DNA from 4 places in the Paenibacillus sp. sgz302191 genome. Region 3 is predicted to be linked to each of the others. Evidence: riboswitches for the same ligand, from Rfam matches in the RefSeq annotation. Region 3 holds a riboswitch; each other region holds the start of a gene.
The links. A riboswitch is a leader RNA that binds a small molecule or an ion and turns the genes downstream of it on or off. The one in region 3 is predicted to bind cyclic di-GMP.
Positions count from the first base shown of each region.

Region 1: it holds a riboswitch for cyclic di-GMP, as region 3 does, so the genes downstream of both, AC3G2T_RS14105 (anti-repressor SinI family protein) here and AC3G2T_RS10780 (putative motility protein) in region 3, are expected to answer to the same signal.
Region 2: it holds a riboswitch for cyclic di-GMP, as region 3 does, so the genes downstream of both, AC3G2T_RS16020 (S-layer homology domain-containing protein) here and AC3G2T_RS10780 (putative motility protein) in region 3, are expected to answer to the same signal.
Region 4: it holds a riboswitch for cyclic di-GMP, as region 3 does, so the genes downstream of both, AC3G2T_RS08580 (S-layer homology domain-containing protein) here and AC3G2T_RS10780 (putative motility protein) in region 3, are expected to answer to the same signal.

Region 1 covers NZ_JBYLHY010000008.1:150,291-153,510, forward strand. The annotation lists gene AC3G2T_RS14090 (DegT/DnrJ/EryC1/StrS family aminotransferase) at 1-371, shown strand, start outside; gene AC3G2T_RS14095 (helix-turn-helix domain-containing protein) at 411-746, shown strand; gene AC3G2T_RS14100 (helix-turn-helix domain-containing protein) at 1,003-1,338, shown strand; cyclic di-GMP riboswitch class II at 1,522-1,605, shown strand; gene AC3G2T_RS14105 (anti-repressor SinI family protein) at 1,659-1,874, shown strand; gene galE (UDP-glucose 4-epimerase GalE) at 2,032-3,045, shown strand.
Region 2 covers NZ_JBYLHY010000009.1:294,200-297,419, reverse strand. The annotation lists gene AC3G2T_RS16025 (amidohydrolase family protein) at 1-764, opposite strand, end outside; cyclic di-GMP riboswitch class I at 1,056-1,167, shown strand; gene AC3G2T_RS16020 (S-layer homology domain-containing protein) at 1,223-1,768, shown strand; gene AC3G2T_RS16015 (hypothetical protein) at 2,328-2,528, shown strand; gene AC3G2T_RS16010 (metal-dependent hydrolase) at 2,607-3,220, opposite strand, start outside.
Region 3 covers NZ_JBYLHY010000006.1:105,070-108,289, forward strand. The annotation lists gene AC3G2T_RS10770 (LysR family transcriptional regulator) at 1-572, shown strand, start outside; gene AC3G2T_RS10775 (hypothetical protein) at 1,065-1,361, shown strand; gene AC3G2T_RS10780 (putative motility protein) at 1,707-1,916, opposite strand; cyclic di-GMP riboswitch class I at 1,936-2,023, opposite strand; gene pyrE (orotate phosphoribosyltransferase) at 2,092-2,733, opposite strand; gene pyrF (orotidine-5'-phosphate decarboxylase) at 2,775-3,220, opposite strand, start outside.
Region 4 covers NZ_JBYLHY010000005.1:46-3,265, reverse strand. The annotation lists gene AC3G2T_RS08590 (glycoside hydrolase family protein) at 1-69, opposite strand, end outside; gene AC3G2T_RS08585 (SGNH/GDSL hydrolase family protein) at 286-927, shown strand; cyclic di-GMP riboswitch class I at 1,602-1,713, shown strand; gene AC3G2T_RS08580 (S-layer homology domain-containing protein) at 1,781-3,070, shown strand.

The DNA.
Region 1 (3,220 bases), on a different contig from region 3:
AAAAGTACCGGCAGGGCCTATCCGGCATCCCGGGCATACAATTTATGCCTGAATTGGAGAACACAAGGTCGAACCGATGGCTTACCGTGATCACCCTGGATGAGGAACAACATGGCGTAAGCGTCAAATCCATACTCGAAGCAATGACAGCAGAAAACATCGAAGCCCGTCCGGTTTGGAAACCGCTTCATCTGCAGCCTCTTTTTGGGGGAGCGGCATATTACCGGCATGCGGAGAACGAAAGTGTTTCCGAGAAATTGTTTAACACCGGCTTATGCTTGCCATCAGGGTCCGGGATGATGGAAGAGGAGCAGACGAGAGTTATCGATTGTATGAAAAGCACATTACGGCACAAAGCGGCTGTCAGATAGCATGGAATATATTACATCGTTAAAAAAAGGAAGATCTTGATGATAGGAACTCGAGTACAGCAGCTTCGCAAGGAAAAGGGATTGTCTCTGTCCGAGCTGGCAGAGCGGGCCGGCGTGGCCAAATCATATATAAGCAATTTGGAACGTGATGTTCAAAAGAACCCGTCGATACAATTTCTCGAGAAAATCGCCTCCGTTCTGAAGGTGCCTGTAGACAGGTTTCTTGATCAAGAAGCTCCGGAAACGAATGTCGCAGAACTGGATCAGGAATGGTATCAGCTTATTAAAGAAGCTATGTCATCCGGTATTAACAAGCACCAGTTTAAAGAATTCCTTGAGTTTAACAAATGGCGCTTGACGAACCCCGGCGAGTGAACGGCGGCGCTGAGAGTCCGGCGGGCGAAGTTTGTTTTGTGCAACCCGCCGGACACCGGGGGTAGGCCTTCGAAATGCATCTCCTTAAATGGCAAATAGAAGTTTAACCGCTTTTATTTCTCCATTTTTGTGCAGATGCATTTTTTCTTTTCTGAAAATTGTATGCGGTTGGAAAATATAGCGATAGTCTGGGCAGGGGTACTTTGCTATAATATGCGTAAACATGGTGAATAAAGCAAAAAGGAAGATGATAAGTGTGATTGGTAAAAGGATTCAAAGATTACGGCTAGAAAAAAAACTCAGCTTATCTGAGCTTGCTGCCAAGGCTGAAGTCGCCAAATCTTATTTAAGCAATATGGAAAGAGATATTCAGAAAAATCCGTCCATTCAATTTTTGGAAAAAATTGCGGTTGCGCTTGACGTGCCGCTCGACTTGATCCTGCACGGAGAACAGCCGAAAGTGCTAGAAGAACTGGACAGCCAGTGGCAGGATTTAGTCAAAGAGGCGATGGATTCGGGAGTAACGAAGGAGCAGTTTCGCGAATTTTTGGAATTCAGCAAATGGAAGAAAAACCAGGAAAACAACAAGTAAGCATCCTACTAATTACTTATCTATTGCGGATACATTAGTATCATTTTCCTAAAAAATAATGACCTAGCAGTTTTTTTTCAAATTTTTTGGTGGAATTTAGGAGAAGGTCGTTGTATAATAGGCTTAGGTTGATGAGAAATGTTTCAGTCTTAGGCCTTGAGATCTATTCCGCAATTGGATAATTAATTATGGGAATACTTTGATACATGCGCCGTATGTGGGCACCTGGAGCATGTGGAGTTAGTGGTGCAACCGACCCAATCTATTAAACCGTTAATAGATGGTTTTTTGCAAACAAACTTCACATTGGAGGTAATAGTATGTCCAAAGTATTTGTGCAATTGGGTATGGAACGCAATCCCTTGGATTCAGACTGGGTAGAAATGATTCGCGAGGCTCGCAGCTTGGGGTTAACAATTGGTGAAGTGCAAGCTTATTTAGGGTCATTCGCACAGTTGGACAGAGGGTTAACCAAATATACGAACATCAACGCCGGGGCTGCCAATAATGACCTGTCCGGCAAAGTCGTTGTGTAATCATGCATTTGTTACCGGAGCGCACTGATCCTTTTCCTTGAGAAGGGTGGGGCGTTTTTTTGGTATTTGCTAAAATGGCATAAATCCATTAAGTTGGAAAAAGGCTGCATGCAGATGCGCCGGCGCAATGAAATCGTAAATTGGAGGAACGGAAATCATGTCCATTCTAGTAACTGGCGGAGCAGGTTATATTGGCAGCCATACCTGTGTTGAACTGCTTGACAAGGGTTATGAGATCGTCGTTGTCGACAATCTGATGAATAGCAAGCCGGAGGCGCTTGAGCGGGTCCGTGAGCTGACGGGGAAGGATTTTGCGTTTTATCAATTGGATTTGCTCGACTATGCGGGGCTGGAACAGGTGTTTCGCGAGCATTCGATCGAAGCGGTGATCCATTTTGCGGGGTTAAAGGCAGTGGGGGAATCGGTCTCTTTTCCTTTATCTTACTACCACAACAATATTACCGGCACATTAATTCTGTGCAATGTCATGCAAAAATACGATGTCCGCAAATTGGTGTTCAGCTCCTCGGCAACTGTCTACGGGGTGCCTGAGCAGGTGCCGATTCACGAACATTTTCCGCTCGGCGCGACGAATCCATACGGTCAAACGAAGCTTATGATCGAGCGGATTTTGCAGGACTTGTACATCTCGGATCACAGCTGGAGCATATCGCTGCTGCGGTATTTTAATCCGGTCGGAGCGCACCCCAGCGGACGAATCGGGGAAGATCCGAACGGCGTGCCGAACAATCTGATGCCGTATGTGAGCCAAGTGGCTATCGGCAAACTGGAAAAGCTGCGGGTATACGGGAACGATTATCCGACCGTAGACGGAACCGGAGTCAGGGATTATATTCACGTCAGCGATCTGGCCAAAGGGCATTTAAAAGCATTGGAACAACTGCTGTCCAGGAGCGGGATCGAGGCGTATAATCTCGGTACCGGCCGGGGTTATAGCGTGCTTGAAATGGTCGAAGCCTTTCAAAAAGCTTCCGGAAAAGTAATATCGTACAGCATCGAGGAGCGCAGGCCGGGGGATGTGGCTACGTGCTATGCGGACACAACGAAAGCGCGCGAGCAATTAGGCTGGCTTGCCGAGAAAGGCGTTGAAGACATGTGCACGGACGCCTGGCGCTGGCAATTCAACAACCCTAACGGATATGAAAAATAAACAGGCTGGTGTTGTTCCCTGACAGCAGCCGGACTTTGCCAAACTGCAGACAACTGCAGTTTTTTTGCGTTTCATGCGACGGAAGCCGGACTCAGGAAACCCTCAGGCAACGCTCATGGTTTATTAAGTCGGCGCTCAGGGGGGATTCAGGAAAGGGGCCTATACTTGGTCTTGT
Region 2 (3,220 bases), on a different contig from region 3:
GCATGAACCATATTTAAATCAGGGCCAAGCAAACCGGCTTTACATAGCTTTTCAACGGATCGGTCATCCGGCCCCCAACTGCCAAAACCAATATGCATGGAACATACCGCACCCAGTTCTCTGGCAAGCTCGATTTCCTGAACCGATGTATCCCAGTGACTAAATTCCGGTCCTCTAATGGCTAACCCCATCGTTAATAATTGATCATCGGAGGAAAAATACTGCTGTTTTACGCGGCGCACATCGTCAGTAACCATTTTTTTGCTATCACGGTTCCAATATTCGGTTTCACCGGAGGCTCCGTACGCGAACACGGCACGAATGCCGGAATGCTGCAAGCCGCGAATCAATTCGTCCGCATGATCGGGAGAATAAATCATCGTCCAATCCAAAAGAGTGGTTACGCCGGCATTGAGCGCTTCCAAAGCTCCCAACAGGTTAGCGGCATAACAATCCGCGGGCCGCAGCCTGCTTCCAAACCCGCCATAATAAATGTTTTGCAAATAGGTAGGCAACGACCAGTCGGTGCCTATAGTTCGCACCAAAGATTCCCAAACGTGCCGATGGGTATCCACCAATCCCGGCATGACAATCATATCCGTTGCGTCGACCATTTCACAATCCGATACTTCGAGATCTTCTTGAATCGTTGCAATGACAGAGTCTTCTACTAAAATGTCCGCTTTCTTAAAATCCCCTAAAGATTTGTCCATCGTCAAAACGCAGCCGTTTTTAATTAAGTAACGTCTACTCAACCTTCCCATCTCCTTTGACAAATGAATGGATTTTACAAAAGTGATGATGAAAAACGAATTTACATCTAATGCTTACAAAGAAAATATTACATAATTTAACATATTTGGTCAAGACTTAATTATGACACTTGCTCAAACGTAGCTCTAAGCTATGATGAAGAAAGAAAAAGATCGGCGCGTGTTCAAGTAGGTGCAAGAAATAAATATTTTGTGGAAATATGTTAGATTATGGGTTAATATGGGACTTGTATTAAATCTTATGTACTATTTTTATAGTTTTAAATGCCTATGAACCAACTGAACACGAAAAGGCAAACCTGTTCGAAAGACAGGGACGCAAAGCCACGGGCCTACTTCTACGAGGGATATGTCGTAAGACATTTTTCGGAGAAACGGCAGCCGGGTTGCCGAAATCGGTTGGTTTTTTGATTTGAGAAAAGTAAATTCATTCCTTTGGGGGTATACAAATGAAAGTATATTGGATTGCATCACTAGTAACTGCCGCACTACTCGGAACTTCCATTCACGCTGCCGGGGCCGATTCTACCACTGCTGCGCCGGGAACAAAAGCGATAACTACCGCCGGTACGGCTTCCACAGGCAGCTTCAGCGACACGAAAGGACATTGGGCGGAAACGACCATCGCTGGAGCCATTCAAAAAGGCTATGTCGACGGCTATCAAGACCATTCTTTCAAACCGAACGAAAAAGTGACGCGCGCCGAGTTTATCAAAATGGTCGATACCGCGCTTCATCTTTCGGTTTCCGGCACCGCCAGCGGCAGTGACTGGTATTTGCCATACATTAACGCGGCGGTCACCGCGGGGATTCATGAGTGGAGCGACTTCACGAGCGGGGATTGGAATACGCCGATGACGCGTCAAGAAATGGCGCGCATAGCGGTTCGGGCGGCTACTGGCGACAAGAACTTGGATGACAAGAAGTGGATGTACCTTGCGACGAAAGCCGGGCTGATCACCGGCCTGGACGATAGCGGCACACTAGATCGATGAGGTTTATTTTGTTTGCTTCGATGATGAGAATTTTGATATATATCGTAATAAGCTCGATAAGTATTAGGAAAATTTCCCACTAGCTGCAGTGAAGTCTTTTTTTTTGAATTACAGGAGTTGATCTAAAAATGGAGGATGCCCTACCACTTCAACCAAACGATATTAACGACGATCTGGCTCTTTCAATTGTAAGGGCCGTCCTAGATGACTTACAGGGTAGATACGGACTTGATCGAATGATTCTAGGTGGTTCTGACCGAGACGATCAAGAGACCCTCATTTCCATGTTTGAGCATTGGAGGAAATTGGTTTCCCAAAAGCTTTATTTATAGGGATTGATCACGGAAGAATTTAAAGCAAAGACCATTTGATTTGTTAAAAATATGCCATTCTATATTCCCGTTAACATAATCAAATTCCCATGTAAATTCGATCATTTTTCTCCATAAACTTCTTTCTACCTTCACTAATCTCACTGAATACTCATACGGGTCAAAATTTATAAAATTTAATTCGTCCCATTTTTTTCAATTTCATGGAATTTTTCTTAAGAGGTGCTGTGGGGGAAGGTTACGTTCAGCAGGATCACCGCGAGGCGATAGCGCAAGCGCTGCACGAAGCGGGCGACGACTGTGACGCTTGCGTGCTCATTCTGAGCAATGTGCGTGAGAAATATCAAGTATGGAACGGCGTGAAGATTCCTTTCGACGATGCCGAGGTTGCGAGAGAAATCATAGCAGGCATGCGAGCTTATGAATAGTTCTCATGCGCAAGCCGGGCGGCTTCAGACTGCAGTCCAGAGTTTACGACCCTGGACAGTTACAATAGGAAACTTGAGTTAGTCGTGTCTTATAACTTTAATCCACTTGTCATTAATAAATTGAAATACTTCCATCTGATCTGGGCTACCGGCATAAATAAACTTTCCTTGTGGAGTATTTTTGTAGTAAAGTACCGGTAAATATTTTTCATTATCCAAAGTGCTCTCCCGGTAGATCGTACTATAAGCTTCTTTTACAATTCCCGGTTTCGAAAAGATAACATTAAATTGTGTGTCTACGGCATTTCCGAATAGCGACACCGTCCCCTTGATAACCCTATATTCTCCTACAACATCAAATGACCAATATAGCCAATTCATCGGATTGTACTTATTAAATAAATTCGTTGTTCGAGGACTAACCTGATATTGAGTAGAAGTTTGATCTTCGTATAGTGTCCTTATCATTGCATCGGTGTTCCATTTGGAATAACTCCTTAATCCCAGATAGCCAAATACAAAGACCAATAGCAAATACAACATTCTCTTGCCTCCGGGTCTAAACAATACAAAGAGCAGTCCTATTAAAAGTGGCACCCATATCCAAGGATCTCCCAGATAGATAATATTCGCACTAAAACCTTCAACATATAATGGGTATAGTAAAGGGGTTTCATGCCCAAGATAGTCCA
Region 3 (3,220 bases):
CGCCTTATTTGCACAAATTCAAACAGCAATTCCCCGGTTTAAGCATCCAACTTTTGCCGGACGATGAAACGTCGCTGATTGCGAAAGTAAAAGAGGGCGATTACGATGTCGGGCTCATCCTCGACCAATATCCCGCCGACACCCAGCTTCGCTGCATCAAAGTTCGGGAAGAACCGCTCGTGCTGGTCGCCCCTCCCAGCCACCCGCTGGCGCTGGCTGAGCAGGTTGCGCTGGCCGATCTTGGGCATAACGAATTTATCGTCACGGAAGAAAGCTGCATATACCGCAACTTGTTCGAAAAGCTGCTGAAAGACCAGAGCATCCCTTTTCGCATCGGATTTGAGCTGGGCAACCTGGAAGCGATCAAGCAGTGCGCCATGAACGGGCTAGGCATCGCCCTGCTGCCCCGGATCGCCGTGGAATCCGAACTGGCACGCAAGCAGCTTGCCGTCATCCCGATCGCTCATCCGAATTTAAGCGTGGACCTGCAACTGCTCATCCACCCCAAAAAATGGATGTCCCAAGCGCTGCAAGCTTTCATCGACATGTTGTCGGCGCCTCAACCAACCTAAGCTCCGCTGCTGGCTGTAGCTGCCTCCGAAACGCTCAACGGCTGCCGGCCACCAGCAGCCTATTCCTCTGCGGGCTGTAGCTGCTGCCGAAACGCTCGACGGCTAGCGGCCACCAGCAGCCTTTTCTGCTGCGGGTTGTCGCTGGGTGGTCGTGGTCGACCGGCGTCATGCCGCGCAACACCGCACGCAGTGCGATCGATCCGCGTCATGCTCGGGCCGGCACAAACAGCCTGTAAGGACGCTTCCCGAGTTCTCCGCCCGAGTTGAGAATTGTTATCATTTCAATACTCGCATCATACCCCAAAAAAAGAAACTTATCAACAACCAGGTTGCCATAAGTTTCTTTTTTCTTTATGCTTTTTTGAGCGTCGACATGCGTCGGCGACACAACGCGCGCCTGAGATTTGCGGGCGTTGAGAAACGGCTTCGCCTGACTGGAGCCGCATCGTAATCGCATCCCCCGCCCGCCCTCGCTTGTTGGTAAGATGTACATTGTCGGCTTTAACTGCGGGAAGGCACTCTATCCCCACCCAATTAGAACGGCCCAGCCGTTTGAAAAGAGGCATAGCTCCAGCAAAACCTGCAAAAGTACAGGCTTTTTCGATGGATACGGCTCGTTTGGAGGAAAAGCCTGCGATTGTGCAGGAATTTCCGACCAAACTGGCGCTAACCCCGTATATGGGCGAAAAAAACTGTACTTTTGCAGGAATTTACCACGGCAAGCTCGTTAATACGAAAAAAACTGCACTTTTGCAGGAATTTTTCGCGGCAAGCTCGTCAAAGTGCTAAAAGCACTACTTTCTACAGGATAATACCACGACAAGATCGTCAATGCGCAAAATGCTCCGCGTTCTGCAGGAATTTACCACGGCAAGCTCGTCAAAGCGCAAAATGCTCCACTTTATACGAAAATAGACACAATAGACCTGAATTATTTTCATTCTGTGGGGTGATGTCCACGACGTCATGGGGGTTTTTGCAAGAATATTGCGCGACAAACTCGTAAATGCGAGGCTCATTCTACGTTGCCAGACCAATTAGGCCTTAACGAGCAAGTATTAATCCGGTGCGCGCCAAGCCACAAAAAAAGAAGCTCTCCTTTTCGAAAAGGTAGAGCTTCCCGGCTTTGTGCAATTATACACGAATGTCGATGCTGCTCCCCAAGTGGGGGGTGACTGAAGCGGCGGCCGCCGCAACTTGCTGCTGGGATTTCGCGAAATCTTCCAGCATCACGCTTGCTTGCGCCGTTTGCGTATTATTGATTTTTTTCAGCAGCTGCAGTCCGACTGCTTGCTGCAAAGCATTGCCGCTTCCGACCGCGGATAGCGGGGCATTTACGCTCATAATCTTCCTCCTCTCACCGTTCGGTAGCTGGCTGGCGTACGGCTGCAAGCCGATTAGCCCCTGTAGCTTTGCGTCAGACGCTTTCGCGCCGTTTGCCGTTTCGCAGATGTCAGGCAGAACTTTGCGCCCCTTCAGTATAGGCCATTTATCCTAAATCGTCAATTTCTGCGCAAGATTACAGTCCGAATTGAGCCGGATTTGCCCGCCAGGAGCGGAGGAGTTCCATGTCTTCTTCTTTGATTGCTCCTTGCTCCAAAGCTACTTCAAGCAGCTTCGTATAATTGGAAAGCGTATGAAGCGGCATTCCGGCTTCCCGGAAAGCGTCCGCCGCCTTATCCAATTGATAGGAAAAGATCGCGAGAACGCCCAATGCTTTCGCCCCCGCATCGTTAACGGCCAAAGCCGCTTTCAGCGAGCTTCCGCCGGTTGAGATCAGGTCTTCGATCACGATGACTTGCTGACCGGGCTTAACAGTCCCCTCGATCAGGTTCTCCTTGCCGTGGCCTTTGGCTTTGTCACGGACGTATATCATGGGCAGGCCCAGCTTCTGTGCGACCCATGCCGCGTGAGGAATGCCGGCAGTCGCCGTGCCGGCGACCACTTCGGCTTGCGGAAACTTTTCCTTGATCAGCAGCACAAAACTGTCTGCAATCAGCTCGCGTATAGCCGGATGAGACATGGTCAGCCGGTTATCGCAATAAATCGGCGACTTGAGGCCCGATGTCCACGTAAAAGGCTGCTGCGGGCGAAGCGTTACCGCTCCTATCTCCAATAATGAGGAAGCAACTCGCTTCGCTATCGTTTCAAGCTGACTCATGTTCTCTCACACCGTTCCTTTCGAATGTAGGGGCAGGCCCGTCAAAGCGCGACGGAGGCGATGATCGACTCCATCGCCGCTCTGGGATCGGCCGCCGCCGTAATCGGGCGGCCGATCACGACAAAATCGGTGCCCTGCGCGAACGCCTCAGCCGGCGTCATGACGCGCGTCTGGTCGCCGATATCGGCGCCCGCAGGGCGAATGCCCGGCGTTACGGTGACGAATGCGTCACCGCACGCCGCTTTGATTTGCGTCACTTCAAGCGGTGACGCAACGACGCCCTGCAGCCCAGCCGACTGCGCCAGGCGGGCATAGCGAAGCACGGCCTGCTCGACAGTGCCTGTCAGGCCGATTTCTTCGTTCAGCACCTGCTGGCCGGTGCTGGTCAGCTGGGTGACGCCGATGACAATCGGGCGTCCCGCTCCCGGAGCGAGGGCTTTGTCCACGCCCTCGAGAGCCGCTTCCATCATCCGCTTGCCGCCGGCTG
Region 4 (3,220 bases), on a different contig from region 3:
GGGTTTACCGGAACCGGCAAGAACCGGTGCGCCCAATTTGTAAGGCGTCATATAGGGCTGGATTTGCAATGCGGCACGCTCCTTTATTTTCGCTGGCTTTTATCGCGGATATTGCCATTTTCAGCTTACAATTAACCGCTTTCATGCTGTGGGGGGGATTGTATCCGATATATAGGTCGATGCTACCTTCGGCCGCCGGCCGCATTGACTTGGCAGACAACCCGGCGTAGGATGAGGGGGTAAAAAGCCGCCCGTTTGCCGGCGGCAACATGAGGAGGCGTTACCGTGCCGTTTAAAGCCAAGGACAAGATCGTGTTTATCGGCGACAGCATCACTGACAAAGGAAGAAAAAAAGATCCCCTGAAGCTCGGGTCGGGCTATGTTCGCCTGATTCACGATTACTTGACGGCGGCGTACCCGAATCTTTCGCTGAAAATCATAAATGAAGGCGTTTCCGGCAACCGCGTGACCGACCTGGAAAAACGGTGGACGCTCGATGTGCTCGATCACCGGCCGCAGTGGGTATCGGTTTCGATCGGCATCAACGACGTGTGGCGGCAATTGGACTCACCGGATGCGGAGCAGGTGTACCCCGACAAATTCGAAGCGGTATACCGTCACTTGCTGGAACAAACGAAGCAAATACCCAGCTGCCGCCCGATCCTCATGCAGCCTACGGTGATCAAGGAGTACCCGGATGCGACGGGAAACGTGCTGCTGCGCCCTTACGTGGACATCGTCAACCGGCTCGCCGGACAGTTCGACGCGATCCTGGTGCCCACGCATCAAGCGTTTATCGATTTTATCGCGAGTGAAACAGGCAAAGATTCGACTACCGACGGCGTACATATGAACCCGCTCGGGGACATGCTGATGGCCGTGACATGGCTGAAGGCCGTTATGGTGCCTTTTCCCGGAAACAAGTGATTCCGGGAGATTGTGGAATGGTCGGCCGGCTGCCGTCATGCGGTGCAACGCCGCGCGCTGGAAGCTGCGCGGCTTGGGTGGCGTTTGCTGGGGCAGCCAGGGGGGAGCTGATTTGGGGCGCGGTCATTCATGAAGCGGCTGGGTGTTGGCATTGGCACGGCGTAGGCACAGCATCGGCATAGGCACAGGCAGCCCGAAAACCTGCAAAAGTGCAGGATTTTTCCATGAAAGTGGCTCGTTTTGGCGAAAAGCCTGCGATTATACAGGAATTTTCGCTTAAACGAGCCTGAGGTCCACGTGTTCGATGAAAAGCCTGCACATTTGCAGGAATTGTTTCATTGCCAGCCTATCAACGAGCAAGAACCTGCACTTTTGCAGGTTTTCTTTGCGTTGCTAGGCAGATGTGCCGCCGGTTCTAGCACGCCAGACCGAAAAGCGCGTACCATCTTACGACGATGGGGGCGGCTTTTTATTTTGGGCGTGTCGATGAATCTTTTTTTGAAGGTAGCGATCACCTAAAAGCTGTAAAGCTAATTAGCGGGGGGTGTAAAACAAACGCGTTGAGCGCAAGGTATAATTTTTTTGTGGAAATACGTTAGTTTATGGGTTAATATGGAACTCATATTAAATCTAATGTACTATTTTTATAGTTTTAAATACCTAAGAACCAAGTGGAATTGAAAAGGCAAACCTGTTCGAAAGACAGGGACGCAAAGCCACGGGCCTACTTCTACGGGGTACAAGTCGCTAGACTTCCCTCGGGGAAACGGCAGCCGGGTCGCCAAAAGCAGTTGGTTTTTTATTTTCGGAAAAGTAATTTTTTTACTATAGAGGTATAAAAATGAGAACCCACTTGATTACATCACTGGCAGTTGTTGCACTACTGGGAAGTTCAATTCCCGATGTCCAAGCTGATTCAACCGCCGCTACGCCAGGCACGAAAACAACAAATGCCACCGGTACGGCTTCTACAGGCAGCTTCAGCGACACAAAAGGGCATTGGGCGGAGACGACCATCGCCGGCGCGGTACAAAAAGGCTACGTCGACGGATACCAGGACAACTCTTTCAGGCCGAATGCAAAAGTGACGCGCGCCGAGTTTATCAAAATGGTCGATACCGCGCTTCATATTCCAATCTCAGGGGTAACCGAAGGTAATGACTGGTACTTGCCTTACGTTAACGCGGCGACCAACGCGGGGATTTATAAGCGGAGCGATTTTACGAGCGGGGATTGGAACACGCCGATGACGCGTCAAGAAATGGCCAGAACGGCTGTTAGGGCCGCAACCGCCGACAAGAACATTGATGACACGAAGTGGATGTATCTAGCGACCAAAGCCGGTCTGATTACCGGTCTAGATGATAGGGGGACGCTCGGGGAAGACCAACCGACGACACGGGCTCAGGCGGTAACGACAATTGAACGCATTTTGACTGTTAAGGGAGGTCATTCGCTGGCCGTCGATGAAAAAGCCGTTGCCAGTGCGGAGCAATCCACGAATGCCCCCAAAGATCCTTGGGGACGCGCGATTCGCACAACAAATCTGCCGTCGAATAGTGGTGATTTCCCTTACATCCTACAGGATATTCCCAATGAAATGTACGAACATAAACATCCGTTTCAGACGGATTTGACCCGTTTTACTGCAAAGGAAATCATCCATGATTCCAGATATTACTCTAGGGATACAGTCGATCGATGGGTTAAACTCGTATCACAGTTTGGCAATCAGATACTGAATGTGGATTACGAGACAATAGACCAAAACTGGGTGGATGCTTTCGTACAAACCGTTAATATTCCGAAGCACGTCAGTGGTGATGCCCAAAAGTATGTCGAGTGGGTGAAGCAAAATCACATTCGAATTGAAGGCACTGTGACACCAGAACCTTCTATCGTTTTTTTCGGCGATAATAAGCATTGGGTACGAAGTATGTTTCGGTTTAGAGTAACCAGTTTTGATGAAAACAAAAATTTGTTTGTCGATATATGGGGGCCGAAAAATATTGAAAAAGACGTGTGGTATATTGGTTATACAGATGTGGCCATTGCGTCAGAAAATTTTGCTTCGCAACTTGCAGAAAAGAAAATAACATCTGATGCTGCATTCTTTGCTTATAAAACCTATCATGCAGAGTAGAAGGCAAATAACCTATGAAAAGAACTACAAAAAAATATATATCAATTGTATTTCTTACGGCACTGTTACTAGTACATCATCAGTCTTTAAATTGTGGATAAAGACGTTTTAATTTGATCCGGGCGTCAGAGGTAGTAAACTGCCAATCGA